Regions from separate parts of the Paenibacillus campi genome, predicted to be linked through region 2. Evidence: predicted binding sites of a transcription regulator. Region 2 holds the regulator's gene; each other region holds the start of a gene.
What was found. The regulator Rex, encoded in region 2, represses fermentation and respiration genes when NADH is low (regulators of the CRP and FNR family bind a similar motif). The targets are predictions, from matches to a motif close to TTGTGAAATATTTCACAA.

Region 1: a site for Rex is predicted at 2,474-2,491, ahead of nirB (nitrite reductase large subunit NirB). Genes of this name have one in related genera too.
Region 3: a site for Rex is predicted at 2,119-2,136, ahead of U1I11_RS11130 (cytochrome ubiquinol oxidase subunit I). Genes of this name have one in related genera too.
Region 4: a site for Rex is predicted at 2,406-2,423, ahead of U1I11_RS12360 (formate/nitrite transporter family protein). Genes of this name have one in related genera too.

What each region holds. Positions count from the first base shown of each region.
Region 1 covers NZ_JAXSQZ010000005.1:194,694-200,122, forward strand. The annotation lists gene U1I11_RS13995 (hypothetical protein) at 716-937, shown strand; gene U1I11_RS14000 (SLOG family protein) at 1,199-1,834, shown strand; gene U1I11_RS14005 (hypothetical protein) at 1,831-1,983, shown strand; gene nirB (nitrite reductase large subunit NirB) at 2,643-5,066, shown strand; gene nirD (nitrite reductase small subunit NirD) at 5,163-5,429, shown strand, end outside.
Region 2 covers NZ_JAXSQZ010000002.1:782,123-787,551, reverse strand. The annotation lists gene U1I11_RS08550 (cell wall elongation regulator TseB-like domain-containing protein) at 1-528, opposite strand, end outside; gene U1I11_RS08545 (amidohydrolase) at 559-1,866, opposite strand; gene U1I11_RS08540 (redox-sensing transcriptional repressor Rex) at 1,847-2,506, opposite strand; gene dinG (ATP-dependent DNA helicase DinG) at 2,503-5,397, opposite strand.
Region 3 covers NZ_JAXSQZ010000003.1:595,790-601,218, forward strand. The annotation lists gene U1I11_RS11120 (hypothetical protein) at 1-551, opposite strand, end outside; gene U1I11_RS11125 (hypothetical protein) at 819-2,069, shown strand; gene U1I11_RS11130 (cytochrome ubiquinol oxidase subunit I) at 2,260-3,627, shown strand; gene U1I11_RS11135 (cytochrome d ubiquinol oxidase subunit II) at 3,624-4,637, shown strand; gene cydD (thiol reductant ABC exporter subunit CydD) at 4,651-5,429, shown strand, end outside.
Region 4 covers NZ_JAXSQZ010000004.1:313,730-319,158, forward strand. The annotation lists gene U1I11_RS12355 (FAD-dependent oxidoreductase) at 571-1,932, shown strand; gene U1I11_RS12360 (formate/nitrite transporter family protein) at 2,578-3,480, shown strand; gene U1I11_RS12365 (ATP-binding response regulator) at 4,039-5,262, shown strand.

The DNA.
Region 1 (5,429 bases), on a different contig from region 2:
CATGTAATGAACATAGTAGCTTGACTAGCTTACATGTGCTGTCTGCTCGATTCCATCCTATGAACATCTATCTAGATCAGACAATGAACTTTTCTAGTACATTGACCGGGATGAATTTGAGTATTGAATCTGTTTTAAGGTCGTATTGATCAGGAATTCAGTACACAGCCCAAATTAACATTTAACTTGGTCAAGCTGCTAGTAGGCTGTCTCAAGTGGAAATTGTGTTTGAACGTACCTTAACCGATTCATCATCAAGCAATGGTTAGATCGACAAGCTATAAATGTATTTGAGACAAGCTACTAGGTACGTTTAAACTTAATTTTTACTTGAGATAAACGGACAGGTATATATGTGTATAACGGAAAGTTTCTTTTTGCAGCGGCAGTGCTCGTTTGGATTTAACTCGTTTGGATTTAACTCGTTTGGATTTAAAAGGATGAAGTGGAACGCTTATGAGTGATTGTATGATGATGCGTTTAGCCATCATAAACTGTTCTTTTAAAAAATGATCGGTAAACAGAAACAAGTATTCGTGCTTGTAGCAGTAGCTGTACATTCATCTTTTGCCCGAGTCTGTCAATTATCGATTCTGTTTACATGTAGCATCGATCTAGACTGCTGCCCAAATTGCGAAAATACTCGTATTGCGCTCCAAAAAGCATCGTCAAGGGATAGATGTTATTGTGGCGGTTATGCTATGATGGTGCTGAGGTGAGTTTATTGACGACAGAACAAAATCAACCATCGTCCACATCGGAAGACGTTGCCGCGAAAAAGCAAAGCCAAGCTGAAATGGCAAAACGTCTGTTAGCTCAAAAAAAGCAAAACAGTCAGGGCAAAGGCGCTAACAGTCAGCAATCGACCGGCACGAAATCGCTGAAAAGCCAGATGACCAAAAAAGTAAACAATCAACGCAAAAAGATGGGAACGTAATTGTTCGTTTCAATCTGCGTTTGCCGGATGATGTATTCGGATAAGCTGTACACTTAAGTACATGCAGTAAACTTAAGTACATGTAGTACACACAGACCCTTTGCAGCGCTCGATGAGCCGGAAGGGTCTTTTTCTCTGTTCACTTGGTTTGTCATGGTATGATGATAAAATAAGCAGCGTACGCATCTTTACATCTTATCTACCCTATATAAACGATCTGTCACTAAAGCAGACGATAATGGAAGCGGGGAATTATACAGCATGAAAAATATACTGATTACCGGCTACCGGGCGCATGAGTTGAATATTTTTAACCAAAAGCATGACGGGATTCCGTATATTCGGCAGGCGATTCGCAGCAAGTTGATTCCGTTGCTGGAGGAAGGGCTTGAATGGGTCATTACACCAGGGCAATATGGAGTTGATCTATGGGCATGCGAAGAAGCGATCGAGCTGAAAAAGGAGTATCCACATTTACGGGTATCGATTTTGTCGGCATTTGCCAGCCCGGAGGAACGATGGAGTGACGATAAGAAGGAGTATTATGAAGGTGTTTTAAAGCAAATTGATTTTCATGGTGTAGTTAGCAATCGTTCGTATGAAGGCATTTGGCAGTTTAAGGCGCGAGATGAGCTGTTGTTTCGTAAAACGGATGGGTTAGTGCTCGTATATGATGAAGATGCTGGTGAAGGCAGTCCGCGTTTTTTCAAGCAGGAAGCGTTGCGCAGACAGCAGGAGAATGGGTATCGATACATTAGCATTAGTTCGGAAGATATCCAAACGCTGGCGGACGAGCAGCGGATGGAGCAGCAATGGGAAGAACCGGAGCAAGGTGGAAGCGAAGGTGGAGACGAGTTTGGCGCAGATGGTGTAGCGGTACGAGAAGGAATAGAATGATCGGTATTACTGTAAGTAAGATCGGCACTGAATTCAGACATTGCTTGCGGGAGCACGGTGAGCAGCATCGGTATGATTGTGTGGGATCGGCACTGCGTGTCGCTATAATGTGGTGGATGCAGCAATTGACCGAAGCGCTGACGCCGTAGTTGTCTGTTTGTAAAATGATAGCTTGTAGCTTCGAGATACTTGGCAAATATTTGGCGAGCATAGCTGGCTGTTCATACCGAGCAAGCCAGCCGAGATTGTGGATAGTATGACAGAATGTGTGGGTAGGTAAAGTGCAGATCGTGATCACATAGCAGAAGATCATGAACATATAGCAGATCGTGACCACATAGCAGGAGATCATGATCATATAGCAGCTTGTGACTGTATAGCAGGCAGATCGTGGCTACATAACAGATCGTGACCACAAGTACATACAAAATTACTATCGACGGACACGATTTGTTCAATTTTAAAATACATTCAGGCTGAAGCGAGAAAGACTTAAGCCTCTTAAATACATTGTTATAAAAATTACAGCGGCAATAAAATAACTAAAAGTAAAAAAGTAAGGTGACAAATATTACATCCTCTCTCCCTATGCAGCATTATACTAAACCCATAAAAGATTCCAATTTTAGATATCAAAGATTGTGAAATATGTTACTTGAACATAAGATGCGTAAAAGTACAGTCACACCTTCAATCGCTAGCCGTCGCGGTTGGTGTAACTTGCGACACATGTACGTACAGATGCAGCCGTACGTTTGATACAGCGCAAGCTGCAATATAGACTAATGAATACAACGGAGGAATTGCTATGACAGCAACACGCGAACGACTTGTTCTGATCGGTAATGGTATGGCTGGAGTAGCGACATTGGAACAGATGATCAAGTTAGGCGGTAATTACGATATTACGGTGATCGGCAGCGAGCCGCATCCGAATTATAACCGAATTATGCTCTCTTATGTGCTGGAAGGCAGTCTTACGATCGATGATATCGTGCTGAACAGCCTGGAATGGTATAGCGCCAATAATATTACACTGCATACCGGCACAACTGTGACTGCAATTGACCCGCAGCAGCAGATCGTCATAGCGGATAATGGTTTGCATATTCCATACGATAAGGTTATCATCGCGACCGGTTCCAGTTCGCTGATTTTGCCGATTCCGGGGCATGACAAACAAGGTGTAGTCGGTTTTCGCGATATTGCCGATTGTCAGCACATGTTGGAAGCGGCGGCGCATTACCGTAAGGCAGCCGTGATCGGTGGCGGGCTGCTCGGTTTGGAAGCGGCAAAAGGGCTGGCAAGTCTCGGCATGGACGTAACCGTTGTACATTTGATGAATGATCTGATGGAACGTCAGCTCGATTCGATTGCCGCAAGTATGCTGAAAAAGGAGCTGGAAACGCACGGTATTCGCTTCCGCATGGGCGCGCAAACGTCCGCGTTGCTGGGCGGTGAACGGGTGGAAAAGCTGCTGTTCCAAGATGGTAGCGAGCTGGCAGCCGATTTTGTAGTGATGGCAGCCGGTATTCGTCCGAATATCGCGGTCGCTCGTGCTAGCGGCATCGAAACTGGACGTGGCATCATCGTTAACGATGATATGCAAACTTCGCTGGAACATGTATACGCGGTCGGTGAATGTGTAGAACATCGCGGCATATGTTATGGGCTGGTCGCGCCATTGTTTGAGCAAGCGCTTGTGCTGGCACGGCATATTTGCGGGTTGGAAACAAAGCCATATGAAGGCTCGACCGTATCGACTAAACTAAAAATTTCCGATGTTGATGTATTTTCGGCAGGTGTTTTTATCGAAAATGAGCAGCAATCGGTCATTACAGCGCGCGACGATTGGAAAAAAACGTACAAAAAGATCATTTTGGACAACAACCGCATCGTCGGTGCGGTACTGTTTGGCGATATTAATGATGCAGCCGAACTGCAAAAGCTGATTCGTCAGCAAGCGCCGATGACCGATGAATTATACGCAACACTGATAGGAACAGGTAGTTGCAGCCATAGCCAAACGAAGCCAACGGTTGCAGCGATGGCGGATGATGAGATTGTATGTGGTTGTAACGGTGTGACCAAGCTTGATATCGTGCAGGCAATTCAGGAAAAAGGTTTAACGAGCGTTGATGAAATTAAAGCATGCACCGGAGCGACACGTTCGTGTGGTGGTTGTAAGCCGGTCGTAGAGCAAATTTTGCAATTTGTGCTTGGCGATGGGACGGCGGTCGCTTCCAGTCAAGGCATGTGTACATGTACGAAGCTCGGTCGTGATGAAGTGGTGGCAGCGATTCGCGATCAAAGGCTGAAAACGATCAAAGAAGTGATGCATGTGCTAGAATGGAGCCAACCGGAAGGCTGTTCGAAATGCCGTCCGGCGATCAACTACTATCTCGGTATGATTCATTCGAACGTATATCAAGATGAAAAAGAATCGCGTTTTGTTAACGAGCGCATGAACGCTAATATCCAAAAAGACGGTACTTATACCGTCGTGCCACGCATGTACGGCGGCGTGACCACACCGGAACACTTGCAAAAAATCGCTGATGTAGCGGTAAAATATAACGTCAAAGCGGTCAAAATGACCGGCGGTCAGCGGATCGACTTAATCGGTGTCCAAAAACAAGACCTGCCGCTCGTCTGGGCAGAGCTGGATATGCCGTCCGGTTACGCTTACGCCAAATCGCTGCGTACTGTTAAAACTTGTGTTGGCGCGCAATTTTGTCGCTTTGGCACACAGGATTCGATGGGAATGGGTGCTGCGTTGGAACAGCGGTTTGAACGTCTTGATTTCCCTGCCAAATTCAAAATGGCGGTCAATGGCTGTCCGCGTAATTGTGCGGAATCGTGCACCAAAGATATCGGCATCGTCGGCAACGATGGCGGTTGGGAAATTTTTATCGGTGGCAATGGTGGTATTAAAGCACGTCTGGCAGATTCGTTTGGCAAAGTCAAAACCGATCAAGAGCTGATCGATCTGTGTGGAGCGATTATCCAATATTATCGCGAAACCGGTAAATATTTGGAGCGTACGTCGGAATGGGTGGAACGGATGGGGCTGGAGCAAATTAAAGCCGCGATTTTGGACGATGCCGACCAGCGCAAGCAATTGATCAAACGTGTCGAAATCGCGCTGGCACAAGTGGAAGACCCTTGGCAAAAAATGCTGCATGATGAACCGACACGTACCGCTCTGTTTGGCACAAAAGCAAATGTGTAACAAAGTAGGTCAAAGACATATATGCAGATGTGTGGGCAGACGTATCGTATACAGGAACATAGACACAAGCATAGGAATGAGAAAGGAGGAGCGACAATGACGATGACACAGACATTTTACAAAGCAGGGATGCTGGATGAGTTTTTAAGTCGAATTGGGCGTGTATTAGTCGTAGACGGACAGGAGATTGCCGTGTTCCGCACCTCGGATAATGCTGTGTTTGCACTGGAAAATCGCAATCCCCATCCAAAAGGCGGCACGATTGCCGAAGGGATCGTTTCCGGACATATTTTGTATGATCCGCTGTACGATTGGCAGATCGATCTTGCGACGGGTAAAGTGCAGGCACCGGATGAAGGTCAA
Region 2 (5,429 bases):
AGTGAGCGTATTCGGCAATTGCATCGGGCCGCCAAGCTTGCTGCCATCACGGAAATTGTAAAATACATAATAATAATGATCGCCTGACTTGGCAAATACTTGCCAGGCATATTTACCGTTATACGAGCCAGGTACAGCGCGTATGACTTCTGCGCCGGGCAAATCTTTTTGTAGCAATGTTGCGGTTTGCTGCTCGGTAATCGTACCCGCTGTCGACTCCACATGTACAGCATTTGTGCCTTTGGCGGGCGTGCCGTCAGGATTAAATTTAACCCATACCATAACATTTTGATTTTGTGCGGTATTGCCTTGAATGACCCAATAAATGGAAGTGTCATTCCAAACCGACTTGTAGCTATGTGTGACCGCTGTCAGCTTAGCATTTTGCTGGGCAATTTCCAATGCCATTTGCTCCTGGCTCCACGGCTTTGCCATTACATGAATATAGAACTGGTTTACACCAAGAATGATTAGCCCCAGGATCGTAATCATAATCGCGATCCATTTGCCTGTTCCCAAATTTCGCAAGACATGCCATCCTTTCTAATCTGTTGCAAGTCAGCGTGTCAGCAAGTCTTCAAACGCCGACTGCGCTTCACGACGGATTTTCTCCTCGTCCAGCGTCAGTGATACGCCATCCTTAATTACTTGTTTGCCGTCCACCCATACATGTAGCACATCTTTTGCACTTGCCGAGTAGACTGTATGCGAGATAAAGTCCGTAAATGGCAGGAAATGCGGCTGATCGATATTGAGTGACGTAATATCGGCTTTCATGCCAACTTCAAAGCTGCCGGTATCGTTAAGGAACACCGATTTGGCACCGTATTCTGTGCCCATTCGTAGCGCCTCGCTTGCCGGTACAGCGGTCGGATCGCCGGATACGCCTTTATGAATAAGCGCAGCCAGTCGCATTTCTTCAAACATATCAAGATTGTTATTGCTTGCCGGGCCGTCGGTTCCGAGCGAGACGATCACACCTGCTTTCAGCAGATCAGGCACGCGTGCGATCCCGCTTGCCAGCTTCAAATTGCTGCCTGGATTGTGCGAAATGGCCACTTTATGTTGCGCCAGCACTTCAATTTCTTCATCATTCAAATGAACAGCATGAGCTAGCAATGTCGGACGGGTAAACACGCCCAATTTTTCCAAATGGGCAACCGGACGCAGACCATAATCGGCTACATTCAGCTCGACCTCGGCAATCGTTTCGGACATATGCGTATGCAATGGCACATCCAAATCATGCGCTGCTTGTACAAAACGCTCGATAAATTGCGGTGGGCAAGTGTACGGCGCATGTGGAGACATCATCGTCGTAATACGTCCATCTGCTTTACCGTGCCAGTCGCGTACAAATTGCACCGCTTGATTCAGCTTGTCCGTCTGCTCCTGTTCTGAGCACAGACCGATAACGCCGCGCATAAGCACGGCTCGCATACCCGACTGCTCCACCACTTCAGCTACGCGCTCGGAACGATCATACATATCGAGGAATGTCGTTGTGCCGCCTTTGAGCATTTCCAGTACAGACAGCGCTGTACCGGTGTACACATCATCGCTCGTAAACTTCGCTTCCATCGGCCACATTTTCTCTTGTAACCATACTTGCAGCGCCAAATCATCACCATAACCACGCAATAGCGACATCGCTGCATGCCCATGACTATTTACAAGACCTGGAATAAAAAATTGATGGCGTCCGTCTACGACCGTCACATCGTCTTCCAGTTGCGGCTCCTGTTCACCAATATACGTAATCCGGTCATTTTCGATCACCATATGACCGTGCAGTACAGGCTTGTGCCCGTTTAAAACGGCAAAAATACCGTTTTTAATTATCCATTTACTCGGAGAGTTGTTCATTGGCTTCTAATTCCTTTCCATCTTCAAGGTAATAGGCAAGACTAAGCAAATCGGTCGTAAAATCGGCTGTATGCACACGCACATGCGGTGGTGTACGCAAAATGATCGGCGCAAAATTCAAAATCGCTTCGATGCCGGCATCGATCAATTGATCAGCGACACGCTGCGCTTCTGTATTTGGCACCGTGATGATGCCAACGCGAATATGTTTCGCCTGAATCATCTCTGCCAGATCGCTCATCGGCTTCACGGTTAGCGTATTGATCTTCGTGCCGACCTTTGGCTCATACGAATCAAATACAGCGACGATTTTCATCGTCTCCTGCAAATAGGCGTTATAGTTGGATAGCGCATGACCGAGATTACCAGCACCGATCAGCGCCACATTAATCTGCTGATCGAGCTTTAAAATATGACGAATTTTCTCGATCAAATAAGACACATCATAACCGATCCCTTTGCGTCCAAAATCGCCAAAATAAGCGAGGTCTTTCCGGATTTGCGCTGGATTCAAATCGAGCTTTTGCCCTAGCTCCTGCGACGATACGGTCGGCACTTCACGGGCATGCAGCTCATTTAGATATCTTAAATAGACAGGTAATCTTCGCACGACAGCTTCAGATATTTTTTCGGATTTCATGCTTGCTCCCCCTCTTGATTTGCAGCTTCCGTTTCCTGTGGCAGGTCACTCAACCATTCGGCAATACGGGGAATCATCTGACTTGTGTACATATGTTCCATTTTGGGACCTGGCAGTGAATACAGGAAATGTCTGCCGTAATAAGCCTCAATGACCCGCGTATCGTAAATCAACACGATCCCTCGATCGTTTGCCGTGCGGACAAGTCGCCCAAAGCCCTGTTTGAACCGGATTACTGCCTGTGGCACAGATAATTTCATAAACGGGTTTTTCTTTTCCCGTTTGAGCCGTTCGCTTTTCGCTTCTACAAGCGGATGGTTTGGCGGCTGAAAAGGCAAGCGCACGATCGCCAGGCAAGTCAGCGCCTCACCCGGAATGTCGACGCCTTCCCAGAAGCTGCTCGTTCCGAGCAATACGGATGCCGGATGCTCCTGAAAACGACGGGTTAGCTTTGTGCGACTACCACCGTCCACACCTTGACCGAAAACAGCAATCTCACTCGTAGATAATTTCTCCTTCAGCGGCTCATACACCTGCTTGAGCATGCGATAGGAAGTGAATAGCACGAGCATACGTCCACGGGTCGCACGCGCCGCATCGGCAAGCGATTCCACCAGCATCGACACGAAATGTTCATCGCCCACACTTCCTTTTAAAGTCGGAAAATCACGCGGAATGAGCACCAATGACTGTTCGCGATAATTAAACGGTGATTCCAGCATGACCGTATTCAACTTGCCCTGCTGCTCGGCTTCTTTGAGTCCAAGCTGCTCGATCATATACTGGAAATTTTTATCGATCGATAACGTTGCCGATGTCAAAATAATGCTTTTCTTTTTATCGAAAAAATGCTCTTTGAGCTGTTCGCTCACATCGACCGGTACAGCGTACATTTGCAGCGATTTGCTGCGGTAACTGGCATTGGCTTCATACCAATATACTGTATCTGTGCTATCCAACTTCACAAAATGACGCAGATCGTCACGCACACTGCCCAAATCTTTGAATAGTCCGGTCACATCGGTCACAAGTCCGTCCGTGTCCACGATGTCATCCGAATCTTTGATTTTGCCCATAATATGTTCGCCCTGCCGAATCATTTGACTTAGCGCGATATGGATGCGGTTTTCCAGCTCGGTAATGTGCGCCCATTCCTCCGGCTTTTTGTCAGGCAGCAGTCGCAGTGTAAATTGTGCCGCTTCCCCTGGCCCGGCATCGCTGCGCTGCGGCAAAAGCGCAAACAGCAGCTCGTTTAGCTTATCCCAATCTTCTTTAATATCCGCCAGCTCCGGATACAAATTATCGATCGCGATCGCCCATTCCATCGCCCGTTCGCTACCGGATGAACCGAGTTGCTGACGCAATACGGCAAGCTGCCCGTTTTTGCTGTCTTTGAACAGACGCAGCAGCGGATGAACCAATGTGAAATATTTCATGTGCATGCCCAAATGCTTACCCGCCACATCTTCCAGATGATGTGCTTCATCGATGACGAGCCGTTCATAGCTTGGCAATAGCTGATGCCCTGCCTTAATATCAGTGAACAGCTTGGAATGGTTCGTAATGACTACATCGGCGGCACCGGCTTCATGTTTGGCGCGATGATAATAACATTGTTTAAACCACGGACAAGCACGACCGAGGCAGGAATCGGTGTCACTCGCTACCGTTTCCCAGAAATCACCGCCACGATTGCCCATATTCAGTTCTTCATCGTCTCCGGTTTCGGTGGCGGTCAGCCAGACGATCATCTGAGCAGCGATTAAAACGTCCTCTTTGGGACTTTGAAATTCCTTCGTATTTATTTTATGCTCAAATTTGCGCAGACACAAATAATGTTGCCGTCCTTTAAACACAGCCGCCCGGAACGCAAACGGAATAACTTGTGTCAGCAGTGGCACATCGCGCTCACGCAGCTGTTCCTGCAAATTGATCGTATGTGTGCTGAGCATGACCCGTTCATTATGCTTTACACTATGATAGATCGAAGGCAGCAAATAACCGAGCGATTTGCCTGTACCGGTGCCTGCTTCAATCAGCAGATGCTGCTCATCGGTCAGCGCCTGCATCACTTCGTCAAACATATGGTTTTGCGGGGCGCGTTCTTCATAATCCGGCAGCAGATTGCGCAAATTGTCCTTCACCTGCTCGATAAACTGCGCAAACGATGTGTCTGCAAGCGGCATATTGCCACGTTCGTCCGCCGCTGGCGGAATATCGATCCAATCGCCCACCTTTAACGCCAACTGGCGATAAAAGCGATGGCTGTCAAGGTCTTGGGCAGGCTGCGCTTCACGCTGCATCCGTACACCGTCAAAATACCAACCGAGATCGCTATCCTGATTGTCGAACAGCTCGGATAAACGCTGCACCGTAATGAGCGGCAAATCGTCCAGCTCGGCAATACATTTTAAAAACACATGCGCAGTGGCAAGTGCATCACTATCCGCCTGATGGGGACGGTCATGCTGAAAACCAAGCGAGCTGCTCACCATACTGAGCTGGTAGCTTGGCAAATTCGGAAAAAAAATACGCAAAAAGTCCATCGTATCCAGCACTCTACCCGTAAACGGCAAATAACCGGTACGATCGAGCGCTCGCTGCAAAAAGCCGAGATCAAAGCCGACATTATGTCCGACGAGTACGGCATCCTCCAGCAGTGGAATCATATCCAGCATCACATCGTCCAGCTCTGGCGCATCTGCCACATCGGCATTGCTAATGCCAGTAAGCCCGGTAATAAATGCCGGGATGTTCCCGTTTGGCTTGACCATCGAACTGTATACTTGGCTGACGGTTAAATCATGATCTATAATGGCAAGGCCCACCTGAATAATATCATCTGTTGCCTGGGTCCCTGTTGTCTCAAAATCGAGTACAGCAAATTTCATGGATGTCTAAATCCTTTCCCAGCAGTCTGTCG
Region 3 (5,429 bases), on a different contig from region 2:
ACTTCTGTGACACCGTTAGCTTTGGAAAATATTACTTTTTGCAATGATTTATGCGTGTCTCCATTTACAAAGCTAATGATCGAGTCGGCATTCATCGCTCGAATATCCAGTACCAACTTCTGGTATTTACCGGCTGGCGTAAGATCGATCCGATTTGCGCTGCGAGTCAAACGAATGACCTGTTTGTTAGCGTTACCATCTGAATTAACAAACACTGCGTCTTTCGTCAGACCCGATCCAAAAGCATACTCAATCGGTTCGCTTAACAATGGAACTTGATCCAATTTCTCGCCAAAATTAATAACGCCTGTTTTGGTGTCTGCTGTAATCGCGGTGTCTAACGCTTCACTAGCCACATCAATCGGAATATACACCATATTATTAATAACGATCGGCTGCGATTTCGCAGTCGTTTTCATCGCGTATCCGTTTACATTATATTTAAAACTTTTAAAAATGCCTTGCACGGTACTGCTTGAAGCAGCATATGTACTCGTACCTCCCAACAGCAAAGCTGCTGACAATAACGCAATCGTTTTTAATTTACTCATTTACTTAGCTCCTCTCTTTTATATATCGATTATAGTTTCAGCGAACTATATAATCAATCTATTTATACTGTTTTTTTAACCAGTTCAGCAATTAATTGTTAGTTATAATTTTTAACAATAAAATACGTATGATCCCGATTTTATCCATATACAGGATTGAAATGGACTTCCACTACCGTTTATGATGTAGTGGACAATACACATATTGTAAATTCGCCATCACTTTATTAAGCAATCATTCCACAAAAACGGAACGAGGTGAGCTATTTGTATGCTAACGAACCTTTAAAAAAAGACAGTCCGCCCAAAACTCCTGCTCCCGTATCAGACCCTTCTCCTGCAATCCATTCAGGTTTTAAATCGTATCCTCTACGCCAACTTCAGCAATATATAGGGAATCAGGCAACACGACATTACATACAACGAATGTACGCCGGTGAAGAAAAACAAGCAGAACAGGAAAAACAGGAACAAGCCTGGACACAACCTTATCATGTCATCTTTGAAAAATTAAAAGCAATCGAAGCAGCGCTATCAGCTGAAGATAAACAAGTAGCTTCCAAATTACAAATGCTTAAACAAACATATGATCAGGCTGCAAATACAATAGAAAAATTAAAAGTAGCAGACCAATTATCCGCTGACTCCAATGCATTTTCTGATGACGCAGCTAACAAACCATTGCAAGAAATAAAACGAGTGCTCACCAAATTTCCACATGTTATTTTAGAAAAAGATGATGCAGTCAGCTTAGGCGATTTAATAACTTATATCGATGCAATCGATGTTACTAAAACGAGAGAAATCGGCTTGTTAAACATAACAGACAACGAAAAGAAATCCCAAAGAATGGGACTTTTTATCGGTCCTAACAAACCCGGGCTTGCAGGTGCAGGCGCAAGTGTAGGTGCACCTGGTTCAAGCTCACTAGGATTCGAAAACTACAGTTCCAACTTTATTGCGCATACTCATCCTCGTACACTTGCCACGCAAAAGGCACATACGCAAGAATTAGCAACAGATATACAAGGTGCTCAAAGTATGGAAATTGTTCGTGCAGCAAGTGGTGAAACGCTGTTTTATGATCAAGAAGGCGCCAAAAATCAGCCCGCAACAGACCGTCCTGGATTTACTTCTGAGTTAAGAGAGCCTACCCAGACGAAAGATAGGATTACTTCATTCACTAACTTGCCATCATCTAAAAAATACAAGCCCGACATCCCTGAGCCTAAAGATGAAGATAAGGACGCTTATATAGCAAAAGCAAACCAAGAAGCTAAGGTCATTTGGCAAAACGTAATGAAGGCACAGAAGGCTATAACAGAAGATCGTTTAACAGTCATTCAATTCAACGCTAGCTTGTTGGAAATGAGCACAAATTACAAAAAACTGGAAGATGCTAATCTTGAAACTTTTAAAGAGTGGCGTGAAAAATTCCCAACCGAAGATAAACCGGTTGACGTAGATGAATTTGATCCACTTGATCCATCAAATTTTGCGGGTGTGAACTGGGATTGAAATTTATATCATACACGCACTCCCTATGCACAATAACCCTAAAGGGCTATTGTGCATTTTTTCACTAAATCGCCTTAAATCTTTGATTTTTATTTGAAAATTGTAGCAAATGTCACATCTAACGCTGCAAAATTGCTACGCTATGCTCATATTGAATCGCCATTATGCCACTACGAAAGGATTTCAGATGATGATGATTGATACGGTATTATGGAGTCGGTTGGTGACCGGATTAACGCTATCGTTCCATGTGATTTTTGCAACAATCGGTGTTGCCCTCCCATTGATGATCGCCATCGCTGAGCTGGTAGGGATACGCAAACAAGATTACCATTACACATTGATGGCTAAGCGCTGGACAAGAGGCTTTATTATTTCAGTCGCGGTCGGCGTTGTGACCGGTACAGCGATTTCGCTTCAACTAGCGCTCGTCTGGCCGAACTTTATGCAGCTTGCTGGTAATGTGATCGCATTGCCGCTGTTTTTGGAAGTATTTGCGTTCTTTTTTGAAGCGATCTTTTTAGGCATTTATTTGTATACGTGGGAACGGTTCCGCAACCCTTATCTACACTGGTTGTTAACGATCCCGATCGTGCTGGGCGCTTCGATGTCCGCCTTTTTTATCACTACCGTGAACGGCTTTATGAATCAGCCGGACGGATTTGTATTACAACACGGGCAATTTACCGCTGTTTATCCGCTGCAAGCGATGTTTAATGCAGCTACACCGTCCAAAGTTTTTCATGTACTCACATCCGCTTATATGACCGGTGCTGCACTGCTGGCAGGCATTGCCGCTTTTTCGATCTTGCGCAAAGGGACTTCAGAATATACGAAAAAAGCGCTCAAGCTGATGATGAGCGTATTGCTTGTATTTAGCTTTTTGACGGCAGTTGCAGGCGATACGGCGGCAAAGTTTCTCGCGCAGTATCAGCCGGAGAAATTAGCTGCTGGCGAATGGCATTTTCAAACCGAAAAAGGGGCTGACCTGATTTTCCTCGGCTGGCTGAATGCCAAGCATGAAATTATCGGGGCATTGCATATTCCGAAGGCGCTCAGCTTTTTGGCATTTGGTCATTTTAATGCTGAAGTGAAAGGTTTGAACGAGTTTCCTGCTAATGAACAGCCGCCATTATGGATTCATTATATGTTTGATTTTATGGTCAGTATCGGCTTTATATTGCTGGCGATTTCAGCGATCTTTTTCTTGTTTTTGATTTGGAAAAAGCGCAATGAATACAATCGTTGGCTGTTGCGCTCCATCGTGCTAGGCGCACCGCTCGCCTTTCTCGGTATCGAATTTGGCTGGTTTTATGCCGAAGTAGGACGGCAACCGTGGATCATTCGTGGTTATATGCGGGTTGAGCAAGCCGCTACTACATCACCAAGCATTATGCCGCTCTTTTTCCTGTTTTTGTTGCTGTATATTATACTCGGCACATTATGCATCATTGTACTGCGCCGCTTGTTCCGCAACAATCCAGCCGAAGTAGAATTGGAAAAAATAGCAGCAACACGCGCACAGATGCTGAAAGAAGAAGGTGAACCCCGGTCATGAATTATGAAATTATCGGTATTTCGGTGTTGTGGATTTTTTTGTACGGCTATTTGATTGTCGCTTCGATTGATTTTGGAGCAGGTTTTTTCGCTTTTTATGCGCGTGCAACAGGCAATGACCATCTCATTAATCGGCTGATTGCTCGTTATTTGTCACCGGTATGGGAAATTACGAATGTGTTTTTTGTGTTCTTTTTTATTGGACTGATCGGATTTTTCCCGGATGCAGCGCATTATTACGGCTCGTCATTGCTCGTACCAGGCAGTATTGCGATCGTGCTGATCGCTATTCGTGGCTCGTTTTATGCGTTTGAAAATTATGGTTCCAACAAGAATATCGTGTTTCTATTTTTGTACGGCGCTACTGGCTTGCTTATTCCTGCCTCGCTGTCGGTGGCGCTTGTGCTGTCTGAAGGCGGATTTATTGTAGAGCAAAACGGCATCGTGACACTTTCATACATGAAGCTGCTCACAAGCCCACTGGCGTGGAGTATTGTCGCGCTGGCGATTACGTCGGTGCTGTTTATTAGCGCTGCCTTTCTTACTTTTTATGCCGAGCGAGCAGATGACCAGCCTGCGCTAAAATTGTTACGTAGTTATGCGCTTTTTTGGAGTACACCGACAATTATTGCGGCGTTTACCGCCTTTTTATATTTAAGTCAGTACAATGCACGTCATTTTCAAAATATGATGAATTTATGGTGGTTGCTCGGATTGTCGGTCGTATTTTTCCTAATCGTATTGTGGCTGCTGTATAAGGAACGTCATTATGGTTGGGCATTTATTAGCGTTATGCTGCAATTTGGCTGTGCCTTTTTCGCTTATGGGATCGGGCATTATCCGTATATTTTGGACCCGTACATTACAGTTCAAGGCAGCGCTACTGGGGAGGCGATGGGCATTGCTTTAATCGTCGCATTTATCGGTGGGTTATTGTTGCTCATTCCGTCGCTCGTGCTCGTATGCCGATTGTTCTTATTTGATGCTGATTATGTGAAAGGCAAACGTTAAGGAGGGATAAACGATGAAACCGAAAGCCGGACTGTTATACGAATTGATGCAGACACAGACAAAACGTACCGGCTGGATACGGCTATTGTCGGTCGCACTCGGTCTGATGACGATTTTGCAAGCTGTGCTGCTGGCGCAAGCGGTGCAGTACATTTTTGTAGACGCTGCCCCTGTACGGTTATGGCTGCCTGTCATCGCAGCATTGCTTATCGTAATGCTGCTGCGTACAGCGATTGCTTATCGTAACGGTGCTATTGGGCTACGGATTGCAGCTGATGCCAAACGTACATTGCGCTCCACATGTTTGCGCTCGTTGACGTCACAGCCGCTGCTGTTCGCACGGCAAGGTCAGACGGGCAGCAAAATCAGCATTGCGATGGATGCGGTCGATGAAGCCGATTCGTATTTTAGCCAATATACACCGAAAATGATCGAAGCTTCGATCGTACCGTTGATGATTTTGGGATGTGTCTTTCTGTTGCATGTTCCGTCCGGACTCATTTTACTGTTTACAGCTCCATTTATTCCGTTGTTTATGGCGCTGATCGGTATACAAACTCGGCAAAAGTCTGTCGAAAAGTTTCAGCAATTGGCACAATTTTCCGGTACGTTTCTTGATTCGGTACAAGGTCTGCTCACCCTAAAACTGTTTGGACGCACACAGACGCAGCAAGCGCAAATTGCACGATATAGCGGATCGTATCGTGATTCAACGATGGGCATTTTGAAAGTTGCGTTTATGAATACGTTCGCCCTTGAAACGATTGTGATGCTAGGCATTGGCATTGTCGC
Region 4 (5,429 bases), on a different contig from region 2:
ATATGGACAAATTGCTTTAATAGGCAAATTCAATGCGCTTTTTTATAGTTTATTAGTGAAAATTTGAACAAACTATGAACATCATCCAAACCTATTGCATTGTGACAAAAATCACAATATAATAACATCATAAGGTGAAAACATTCACAACCAACAACTTACACTACAATCTAAGCGATCCAAATCGATCCAAGATGAAGTCAAAGCGAGAGAGGAATGAACGTGTACACTACACTACACTTCATTTCACGCGATGACAGAGCAATTGTAATACACATCACTGTCCCAAGATCGTTTCAAACAACTACCCAACGATCAACAAACAATGAGCAAACGATAGGCAAGTCAGGAGCAGCATGATCTAGCAATCGTAACGGATCATCGCTCTAGCACAGCTGCCAGTAGCTTGAATCATCACAGCTTATCATGTTGCACATTTATAAATGTGAATATATTCACTAAGTAGTTCGCTCATTCCGCCTTGCTGCGTAATGAAGCGACTGCCAGGCTGCATCGTCGGAATGGATGACCAGCTTCACCTAATACAGACACACACAGGAGGAACTAATCATGAAAGTAGCTGTTATCGGATGTACACACGCAGGAACCGCCGCTATCGTCAATACCGCCAAGCTGTACCCGGATGCTGAGATTACCGTTTATGAGCGTAATGACAATATTTCGTTTCTATCGTGCGGGATCGCATTGTATGTAGGTGGAGTCGTTGAAGATGCACAGGGACTGTTTTATTCCACACCACAGCAATTGGCTGAACTCGGTGTAACGACCAAAATGCTGCATGAAGTGACCGCTGTTGATACAACCGCCAAAACATTAACGGCACGCAACTTGAATACAGGCGAAGTGCTGACCGATACATTTGATAAATTGATCGTAACGACCGGTTCGTGGCCGATCATTCCGAAATTTGCCGGCATTGAGCTAAACAATATCGTATTGTCGAAAAACTTCAACCACTCCAACACGATTATCGAAAAAGCGAAAACTGCACGCAATATCGTCGTTGTTGGCGCAGGTTATATCGGTGTCGAATTGGTCGAAGCGTTCCAGATGAACGGCAAACAGGTGACATTAATCGACGCGGAAGATCGTATTTTGAGCAAATATCTTGATCCTGAATTTACCGCACGCACCGAGCAAACGTTAACTGAACAAGGCATTAAGTTGGCGCTGAATGAAAAAGTCGTTCGTTTTACAGGTGAGAACGGTAATGTGAGCACCGTTGTGACCGACCGTGGTGAGCATACCGCTGATATGGTCATTCTGTGCATCGGCTTCCGTCCACAAACCGAACTGCTTGCCGGACAAGTCGATATGCTGCCAAACGGTGCAATTATCGTCGATAACTATATGCAAACGAGCCAAAAAGACGTGTACGCTGCCGGCGATAGCTGTGCGATCTACTACAACCCGACCGGACAACATGCGTATATTCCGCTCGCGACGAATGCGGTACGGATGGGTACACTTGTCGCTCGTAATCTAGTGCAGCCAACGACCGAATATATGGGCACACAAGGCACATCCGGTATTAAAATTTACGAAGACAATATCGCTGCCACCGGTATGACCGAAACGGCTGCACGTATGGCAGGACTGGATGTGGAAACATCGACGATTGAAGATCATTATCGTCCGGAATTTATGCCTACACATGAGAAAGTCACACTGAAAGTCGTATATGAGAAAACTAGCCGCCGCATTCTCGGGGCACAGATTATGTCGCACGCCGATCTAACCCAATCGATCAATACGATCTCGGTGTTTATCCAAGCTCGCATGACCGTCGATCAGCTCGCTTTTGTTGACTTTTTCTTCCAACCACATTACAACAAACCGTGGAACTACTTGAACAGTGTCGGTCTGCAAGCACTGCCTAGTGTAACGGTGAAAGAGCCGGTGAACGTGTAAACGTATAGTAAGCATAAGTTTGGGAAGAATTTTAAGCATGTTAGTTCTGCAAAAGAAACGGGCTGCTGTACGCGTTTAAGAAGTGTTTTACAGCAGTCACGGTTCTCGCTTGGATTCGTGTTATAGATATCGCATTGCAAACAGCTGGACATTCAGCGTTTTTCCTATCAGCCAAAAGCCTGCTTGCCTCAACATGGCAAACAGGCTTTATTTGTGTTGTACAGCTAATAAGACGGCTTACTTGTTGAGTAGGTTTGAACGTATTATAATATGCTCAAATTCAATACCATTACCAACCATAAAAACCAAATATTATAAAATAACGATAGCAACAGCAGAAAATGATGAAAATTATCCTTGATCCTCAACGACCGGAATCACCCCGCTAAAAATAAATCTTGCTTCCCCATTTTAAATTCAAATAATTAAAATAATTGTCTACTTTCGCCTACTACTGCCCGCTAATGTGATGTTTGTTACTTTTTTCACAAAGTTAATCCATTAAAATTGAAATATACGAATAACCGCTGTACAGCGGCGAAAATACAGTGAATTCCTGCCTTTGTGACCGGTTGCTATTCCTGGCTTTATCCTCCCGGCATGACCTGTCCGGCAACGAATTCCGCAAAGGAGAGAACATACATTATGGCTTATTACAAACCGCAGCAAATTGCGCTAAACACGATCGATATCGGGGTGAGCAAAGCGCGCGCAAGCTGGACACAAATGCTAGTGTTAGGCTTTTTGGCGGGGGCGTTTATCGCGCTTGGTTTTCTGCTCGATATTCGGGTCATTGCGAGCATGCCGGCACAATGGGGTAGTTTTGCCAATTTTGTCGGGGCAGCGCTGTTTCCGGTTGGGCTAATTCTAGTGCTCATCGCTGGGGGTGAGCTGTTGACCGGCAATATGATGGCTGTGCCGCTGGCACGGATGGCAGGGCGCATTCGGACGCTGGAAGTGGTGCGCAATTTGACTGCCATTACGATGGCGAATTTGCTCGGTGCGTTGTTTGTGGCGTATTTTTTCGGACATGTGGTCGGTATGACAGAGACCGGACCGTATTTGGCAAAAACGGTGGAGATGGCAGGGCATAAGCTGGAAGGTAGCTTCCTGCAACTGTTTGTGTCCGGCATCGGCTGTAACTGGCTGGTGGCGCTGGCGGTCTGGTTATGTTATAGCGCTGACAACGTTAGCGGCAAAGTAGTAGGTATCTGGTTCCCGACGATGGCATTTGTAGCGATTGGTTTTCAACACGTTGTCGCCAATATGTTTCTGATTCCGGCGGCGATTTTTGCCGGGTATTATTCATGGGGACAGTATGTGATGAATTTTGTACCGGTATGGCTCGGCAATTTGACTGGTGGTGCGCTGTTTGTAGCCTGTGCTTATTTTGTCGCTTATATTCGCCCAATCCAGACGGGCACTGCTACGCCTGCACCTGTAGTGGAAGAAAATGCGCATGCAAGCAAGCCTAATATAGCTGTAGGCGCCGCAACAGGTACAGCAGTGGCGCTACCGCTTCAACATGGCGAACAGGCGCATAACTGAATAAGCGGCAGATTAGCAGCGCTGAATCGGACGAAATAACGTATGACATGGTAGACGTAGCACAATAGAAATGCTTTATTTTGGATCATCCATACTCCGCTATACATTAGCTTGTAGATTAGCTAATATATCGCGGGGGTTATTTTATATATGGGAGCAATGGATGTGAACTCGTTGATGCAAACGTACGGCTGCTCATTTAAAATGTAGCCCTTTCGAATAGTAAAATGACAGGCACGAACATTCGAGAATATCATCTATTATTTTGACCAAGCTAAACATGCAGTTTAATATTATACAGCATAGAACGTACATCGTATGATGCGCGTCTATCGTTCAGCAGATGGAGTCAATCAAACATTATATTTAAGCAGGTCAACGTACTATGTAGTGGATGGTGCCCCATCAACATAAGCTTGCATACACTCCTAAGCCAGCTAACTTTTTTGCATATATTACCATTTAAAACAAACTCAACCCGCCTACCGTTCGTTTCAAAACAGATCATGCGGGTAATAAGTGGATTGATATGTCGCAGAACAAATCAAGAGGTGCAGGATGGAAAAGCGCAGTGAACCTAAATGGAATGAATTGATCGACAAGCAACAACAGCTGGAACAGCAGCTGAATGAGCTTCAGCAACAGCTTACAGTTGAGCAGCAACTTCGTGCACAGGCGGAGCATTCTGCCGAAAATAAGGCGCGGTTTATCGCTATGCTCAGCCATGAGATTCGCACGCCTATGAACGGCATTTTGTCGATGAGCGAGCTGCTGCAAAATACGAGCTTGGATGAGGAGCAGCTTAGTTATTTGCAGGTGCTGCATACGAGCAGTGAATCGCTGATGGCATTAGTGAACAATTTGCTAGATATCGGTAAGATTGAAGCGGGCAAAATGAAGCTAACCCGCGATCCGTTTGATCTGATCAATACGATGGAAGATTTGACGTATGCACTCGCACCGCGCGCTTTTGAAAAAGGGGTGCAGGTGCATTTAAATGTGCATTCAGATATTCCGCTATTTGTGATCGGGGATGCGCTGAAAGTGCGTCAGATTATGATGAATTTACTGCAAAATGCGATCAAATTTACGGATAAAGGCGATATTAGCGTATCGTTGTTTATGCTGCCTAACGATGATCCCGATCGTTTGACCGTCAAAGTATCGGTTGAAGATTCCGGGATCGGCATTCCAGCGGAGCGGCTAAATGATATTTTCAAAATGTATGAACAAATGCATGAGCATAGCGAACGAATGCATCAAGGAACCGGGCTGGGGCTGGCGATTTGTAAACAATTGACCGAGCTGATGGGCGGCACGATTACGGCAGAAAGTTTGCACGGTGTAGGCACATCGGTCAGCTTGACACTACAATTTGAACGTTATACCGATCTGCCTTCGATTCCGTTCAAAGATAATGTGCTACAAGGGTTGCGTATGCTATTGTTGGAGCGCAATTCGATCTGTCGCGGATTGATTAATGATATGCTGCATGAATGGGGCGCACAGGTGACGATCGTTGCCGAAATGGCTGAACGTTTCTTTGACGAGCTGTATTACCATGACTACGATCTGGTGCTAGTCGATCTGGATATGTTGGATCGGGAGCGCTGGATTCGCGAGCGGACGAAAATTCAGAAGCAACCGCTATTTTTGCTAGCACCGCTTGGTGAAAAGGTGGAAGGTGAATTTAGAGATACATTTGAGACGGTGATCACGAAGCCAATTCGTAAAATACATTTGCTGAATAGCATTTTGGCGTTGCAGCAAGGACATAGATAATCTACCGATGACCTGCCTGTGGGCGGGTCATTTTGGCGTTTATACGAGCTGCGCATATAGGAGCTAGGAGCAGCTGATCCGTTCTATTTTTAAACATAAATTCCCCTTCTGTCTCAGTCGAGAAGACGGAAGGGGGAACGTTTACAGCTATCACTAACAATTACCAA